Regions from separate parts of the Nitratireductor lacus genome, predicted to be linked through region 1. Evidence: riboswitches for the same ligand, from Rfam matches in the RefSeq annotation. Region 1 holds a riboswitch; the other holds the start of a gene.

Region 1 (3,403 bases):
CCAGTGAAATAATGGTTTAACTCGGTGTCGGGGTGAACTGAACGATCGCTCCAGTCGTTGAAGGCGTAGCTGGGCGCTGCATCGAGCCAGTCATAGTCCTCCATTCGGCTTTTTCCGGATAAGCCCACTGTTGCGCTTGCTGCAAGCGTCCACGGGCCGGCAAAACGCGCATGCAAACTACCGGTCAGCACAGGCGTTTCGCTCTCCCAGAAAAGCGCGCTGATGCGATTTCCAGCAGGGTCGTACACGATCTCCTCAGCACGGAGAAATGTGTAGCCCACGCCTCCGATGAAGGTGACTTCACGGTCGTGCGATACCAACTCCAACCTGTCCGGAATTGAGAGGTCTGCTGCGAGCGCCAATGTTGGTAGAATTGAAAATATCGCTGAAATGAAAAACTTGCGCATTGGTTGCAATTCACTTTCAAAATTAAGAGCCGCTAAAAAAACGTAAATGAAATCACTTCTATATAATTTTTAGTGCATTCTTGTTTTATGCAATAATAAGTTGTGTTTCGAACTGTCACTCTTTTTCGACCCGCTGTTTTTATCGGGCGTTTGGCAACATGCCTGGCGAAAGGAGCGGATGTGCGTCTACTAGCGTTGACCGATCTGTTCAAGCTCATAAGGCGTCGACTGATAGACCTGGTTGATCCAGTTGCCGAAGAGCAGGTGCGCGTGTGAGCGCCAGCGGTTGAGAGGCGGGCGGCTGGGATCGTTGTCCGGGTAGTAGCCGTGCGGTACGGCAACCTTGGTCCCCGTTGCAACATCGCGGTCGTATTCCTCCTTGAGCGAGGTGGAATCATATTCGATGTGATTGAACATATAGAGCCGATTGCCCGCTTCTTCTGTCAGAAGACAGGGGCCGGTGACATCCGATTCCATGAGCACTTGAAGGCCACGGTCGGCGGGAATGTCTGAAGAGCGAACTTCGGTCCACCGTGACACCGGGATGGCGAAATCGTCTGAGAAACCGGCCAGGAACGGCGAGGCGGGCGCGTTGTTGCGGTGCCGGAAGACACCGAAAGCCTTCTTCTCGAGCGTGTATTTGGGAATGCGGTGGAAATGCCAGGCTGCCGCCATGGCGCCCCAGCAGATATAGAAGGAGGAGTGGACGTTGGTCAGCGTCCAGTCCAGAATCTGCTCCAGTTCCTTCCAGTAGGTGACTTCCTCGAACGGCAGAAGCTCAATCGGCGCACCGGTGATGATGAAGCCGTCGAACTTGCGGTCGCGCACCTCCTCCCAGGTCTGGTAGAAGGATATCAGGTGTTCTTCCGGCGTGTTCCTGGCGCGGTGGTTGCCGATGCGCACGAGGGTCAGTTCCACCTGAAGGGGCGAAGCGCCGATCAGCCGGGCAAATTGTGTCTCGGTGCGGATTTTGTTGGGCATGAGGTTGAGGAGCCCGATCTGTAGCGGGCGGACGTCCTGCCGCAGCGCTGTCTGCTCGTCCATCACGGACACACCTTCACGCACGAGAACATCGCGGGCGGGAAGCTGGTCGGGGATCTTGATCGGCATTGTTTTGCTCCAACAAAAAAGACCGGCGGCGAAATCGCGACCGGTCTCAGCAAATTCTGCTTCGCTCGGCCTTTTAGCGAATTATTTTACGTGGCTGCAAGCCGACCGGCCAAATCACCACGAGTGAAGGTCTTTATTTAGGATGGTGTTTTCTTTGCGTCAATCGCTCTCATGGGCTAAAGCAACGGACGGATTTTCTCCGCAGGGTCGAGGATCCGATTAACCGTTTCCCAAAAACAGGACCATTCAATGAGCACGTCCGTCCGTCCCGAACCGAAGCCCGGTGTCATGGATATCGCCGCCTATGTGCCCGGCCGCGAGAGCACGCCAGGTGCGACGAAGGTGTGGAAGCTCTCCTCGAACGAATCTCCGCTCGGGCCCTCACCCGCGGCTGTCGAGGCGATTTCCAGGGTTATGGGGCATCTGGAACTCTATCCGGACGGATCGGCAACCAAATTGCGTAATGCCATCGCGGAGACGCATGGGCTGAACCCGGCCAACATTCTTTGCTCCAACGGGTCCGATGAGCTTCTTGGCCTGCTCGCGCAGACCTATATCAAGCCCGGCGACGAGGCGATCTTCACGGAACACGGTTTCCTGGTCTACCGCATCCAGACGCTGGCGGCCGGTGGCACGCCGGTGGTGGTGAAGGAAGACAAGGAGCGCGCGGATGTCGATGCGATCCTTGCGGCGGTGACGGAAAAGACGCGCATCGTGTTCCTGGCCAATCCCAACAACCCGACCGGCACCTATCTGCCGGTAGACGAAGTGCGTCGCCTGCAGGCAGGCCTGCCGAAGACCGTGCTTCTGGTGCTGGATGCTGCCTATGCCGAATATGTGCGCCGCAACGATTACGAATCCGGCATCGAGCTGGTCTCCTCCAGTGAGAATGTCGTGATGACGCGCACCTTCTCCAAGATTCACGGCATGGCGGCGCTGCGCATTGGCTGGATGTATGCACCGGTGCATGTGGTTGATGCGGTGAACCGGGTGCGCGGTCCCTTCAACGTAAACGCACTGGCCATCGAGGCAGGTGCGGCGGCGATCCGCGACAAGGCGCATGTGGAACGGGCTGTTGCGCATAACGAGACCTGGAGTGCATGGCTGGTCGAGGAACTTGGCAAGCTCGGCCTCAGGGTCACGCCCAGCGTCGGCAATTTCCTGCTGATCCATTTTCCCGAGAACGGCGGCAAGTCGGCGGCTGATGCGGACGCTTTCCTTGGGACGCGCGGTTATGTTCTGCGCCGGGTCGTGCCCTATGGCTTCCCCAACGCGCTGCGTCTGACCGTCGGCCCCGAAGAGGCCAATCGCGGCGTCGTTGCCGCGCTCAAGGAATTCATGGAAAGCTGAGTTGTGCCTGAACCACTTTTTGACAAGGTCGCGCTGGTCGGCATCGGCCTGATCGGTTCGTCGCTTGCGCGGGCCGTCAGGCATGGCGGTCTTGCGACCACCATAGCCATTTCTAGTCGCAGTGAGAAGACGCTGGCCAGAGCCCGCGAACTCGGGCTGGGCGATGTCTACGAGCAGGATGCGGCCGAAGCTGTGCGGGACGCCGATCTGGTTATCGTTTCGGTTCCCGTCGGTGCTTCGGGCGCGGTGGCAAAGGTCATCGCTGCAGGGTTGAAACCCGGGGCGATCGTCACGGATGTCGGCTCGACCAAGGCGTCTGTGATTGCGCAGATGCAGCCGCATCTGCCTGACAGCGTGCATTTCATCCCGGGGCACCCGATCGCGGGTACCGAAGATTCCGGTCCGGATGCCGGTTTTGCGGATCTGTTCGAGGGGCGCTGGTGCATTCTCACGCCGCTGCCGGATACGGATGTGGACGCGCTGGCGCGTCTGTCAGCCTTCTGGGAAGGCTGTGGCGCGATGGTGGACCGGATGGA
Region 2 (3,403 bases), on a different contig from region 1:
ACTGCGCGGACAGGTAGCTGGGTTCGGCGCTTACTTCGATCGATTGGGTGACAGCTCTGTACATGGTTCAAACTCGCCTTGCGCGCATCCGACGCAGGAAGGGTGGGTCCTTCCCGTGAAAGATCAAGAGCATAACAGAGATGACATGGCGGTTCATGTATGAGGTTCGATGATCTTTCATGACGCCATTGTGAGCGGCATGAGAGGTCGAATGGCGTTAAGCATGGGGCATTGAGGACAACGTGCTGGTGAAACATGCTTGACGGTTGGGCGCACCGAAAGATCGATCCCGGATTATCGGCCATGGCCGCTCAGCTTGCGGCAGCGGGGGTGCGCGCCAACGCTGTCACCTATGCGGGGCTTGTCCTGGGGTTGGCCGCCGCTGCCGCCATTGCATTTCAGGCTTACTGGGCCGGGCTCGCCCTCATCCTGGCCAGCCGTTTATGCGACGGGCTGGACGGAGCCGTTGCCCGGATACACGGCAAGACCGATTTCGGGGGGTATCTCGACATCGTTCTGGATTTTGCCTTTTACGGGGCCGTGCCGCTCGGCTTCATCATCGCCGATCCCGGTGCCAACGCAATCGCCGGCGCCGTCCTGTTGCTGGCGTTCTACGTGAACGGGGCGAGCTTCCTCGCCTATGCGATCATGGCGGAAAAGCGCAGGCTCAAGAGCGATGCGCGCGGTGAGAAATCGCTGTTCTTCACCACGGGGCTTGCCGAAGCGAGCGAGACACTGGCCGTATTCGTGGCCATGTGTCTCTTACCGTCCTGGTTCCCGGTTTTTGCCTACGGGTTCGCCGTGCTTACCGCCTACACCACCGTGTCACGCATTGTTCTGGCGGGCAGACGGTTCGGCTGAACCCGCTTCAGGTCGCGTCCAGTGCCCGTTCGATGTCAGTGAGAAGATCGTCACCGTCCTCAAGCCCCACCGAAAGGCGCAGCGTGCCGTCGCCGATGCCCAGTTCGGCGCGGGCCTCGTCAGACAGATTCTTGTGCGTCGTCGTGGCAGGGTGGGTAATCAGGCTCTTCGCGTCGCCAAGATTGTTGGAAATCTGGAAGATTTTGAGGGCATTCTCAAAGGCGAATGCGTCCTTCTTGCCGCCTTTCAGTTCAGCGCAGATCAGGGTCGAACCGCCCTTCATCTGCCGGGCGATGATATCTGCCTGGGGGTGATCCTTGCGTCCCGGGTAGATGACGCGGGCGACCTTGGGGTGGTCGGCGAGCAGATCGGCGATACGGCCGGCGCTCTCGGTCTGCTGGCGCACGCGCAGCGGCAGCGTTTCCAGCCCCTTGAGCAGAGTCCACGCATTGAAGGGCGAGAGGCTTGGCCCTGTATGGCGGAAAAAGTCCTGCAGTTGCTCGTCGATCCACTCCCTGTCCGAAAGAACAACACCGCCAAGACACCGGCCCTGACCGTCAATATGCTTGGTCGCGGAATAGACGACCACATGCGCGCCGAGCTCAAGCGGCTTTTGCAGAAGGGGGGTGGCGAAGACGTTGTCGACCACGAGACGCCCGCCAGCCTCGTTGGCAAGGGCCGCGACGCCGGCGATGTCGGCCACTTCAAGAGTCGGGTTGGTGGGGCTTTCAAGGAAGAAGAGCTTTGTGTTCGGCCGCACGGCGGCCTTCCAGTTTTCAAGCTTCGCGCCGTCGACAAGCGTTGTCTCGATCCCGTAGCGGGGCATCAGCGTTTCAACCACCCAGCGGCACGATCCAAAAAGCGCGCGGCCCGCCACCACATGATCGCCCGCCCTGAGCGAGCAAAGCAGCGCAGCGGTGACGGCGGCCATGCCGGAAGACATGGCGCGCGCCTCTTCGGCGCCCTCCAGCGCGCACATGCGGCGCTCGAACATGTCGACGGTCGGATTGGCATAGCGGGAATAGACGAAGCCCGGTTCCTCGCCCTTGAAGCGGGCTTCCGCCGCTTCCGCGCTATCATAGACAAAACCCTGCGTCAGATAGATCGCTTCGGAGGTTTCGCCAAAATGCGAGCGGGTGACCCCGCCATGAACAAGCGCGGTCTGTGCTTTCCAGTCGTTCTCGGAATTCTCTGTCATCGCTTCTACACCCAACAAAAAAACCGGCCGCGAAAAGCCGCATGCCGGTCCGGTGATCGAGCGCGGCCTTTTAGCGACTTCTTTAACGTGGCTGCAAGCCGACCGGCCAAATCACCACGGGATAAAGGTCCATTAGACCTTCAGGCGCCTTGCGTCAACGACAAGCGGCGCTAAACCTCGTTCAATCAAACCCTGTGCAAGGAGAGGGGCGTTGGCAAAAGCGGGAATTCTGCCGGACAAGGACATTGCGGCACTGTTCGACAATGGGGCGCTCGCCTCGGCCCACCCGCTGGATGGCGACCAGATTCAGCCGGCCAGTCTCGATCTGAGGCTTGGCACCATTGCCTATCGCGTGCGCGCCAGCTTCCTGCCGGGGCCGAACCACCGCGTTTCCGAAAAGCTCGAGAAACTCAAGCTGCACGAAATCGCGCTCGGCGAGGGCGCCGTGCTGGAGACCGGGTGTGTTTACATAGTGCCGCTTCTGGAAGGGCTCGATCTGCCAGATGGCATCTCCGCCTCCGCCAATCCCAAGAGTTCGACGGGCCGGCTCGATATCTTCACCCGTGTGATGACCGACAACGGGCAGGAGTTCGACAAGATCCCCGCCGGCTATTCCGGTCCGCTCTACATGGAGGTTAGCCCACGCACCTTTCCGATCGTGGTGCGCACCGGATCGCGCCTTTCGCAGATAAGGTTCCGCACCGGCAAGGCGCTGCTCGATGAAAGCGCGCTGGCGGACCTGCATGCGCGCGAGACGCTTGTCGCTTCGGACGACCCCAACATCACCGGCGGCGGTATCGCGCTTTCGGTCGATCTGAGTGGTGGCGAAAACGGCTTGATCGGGTATCGCGCAAAACATCACACGGCGCTCATCGACGTGGACAAGCGCGATCAGCACGACATCGCGGATTTCTGGGAGCCGCTGACCGGCGACGGTGCGGGCGGCCTGATTCTCGATCCTGACGAATTCTATATTCTAGTGTCGCAGGAAGCGGTGCATGTGCCGCCGCACCACGCTGCCGAGATGACGCCCTTCGATCCGCTGGTGGGCGAGTTTCGCGTGCACTATGCGGGCTTTTTCGATCCCGGCTTCGGGCATTCGTCCGCTGGCGGCACCGGCAGCCGTGCGGTTCTGGAAGTGCGCAGCCATGAGGTTCCGTTCATTCTCGAACACGGCCAGATCGTCGGCCGTCTCGTCTACGAGCGGATGCTCTCACGCCCCCGTGCGCTCTACGGCGCGGACCTGAAGTCCAACTATCAGGGCCAGTCGCTGAAGCTCTCCAAGCACTTTCGCATGCGCTGACCGCAGGGGTCAGCGCTCTTCGCGCGCCTTTTCGACAGTCA

Evidence for each region. A riboswitch is a leader RNA that binds a small molecule or an ion and turns the genes downstream of it on or off. The one in region 1 is predicted to bind S-adenosylmethionine.
Region 2: linked by a shared signal. The riboswitch ahead of AC07E3_RS17420 (O-succinylhomoserine sulfhydrylase) and the one ahead of metA (homoserine O-acetyltransferase MetA) in region 1 are both predicted to bind S-adenosylmethionine.

What each region holds. Positions count from the first base shown of each region.
Region 1 is NZ_JBWKMB010000005.1:141,203-144,605, forward strand. It holds gene AC07E3_RS06110 (omptin family outer membrane protease) at 1-407, opposite strand, end outside; gene metA (homoserine O-acetyltransferase MetA) at 597-1,517, opposite strand; SAM riboswitch at 1,571-1,648, opposite strand; gene hisC (histidinol-phosphate transaminase) at 1,767-2,867, shown strand; gene AC07E3_RS06125 (prephenate/arogenate dehydrogenase family protein) at 2,871-3,403, shown strand, end outside.
Region 2 is NZ_JBWKMB010000022.1:33,228-36,630, forward strand. It holds gene apaG (Co2+/Mg2+ efflux protein ApaG) at 1-64, opposite strand, end outside; gene AC07E3_RS17415 (CDP-alcohol phosphatidyltransferase family protein) at 256-861, shown strand; gene AC07E3_RS17420 (O-succinylhomoserine sulfhydrylase) at 869-2,059, opposite strand; SAM riboswitch at 2,110-2,187, opposite strand; gene AC07E3_RS17425 (2'-deoxycytidine 5'-triphosphate deaminase) at 2,271-3,362, shown strand; gene AC07E3_RS17430 (ion transporter) at 3,372-3,403, opposite strand, start outside.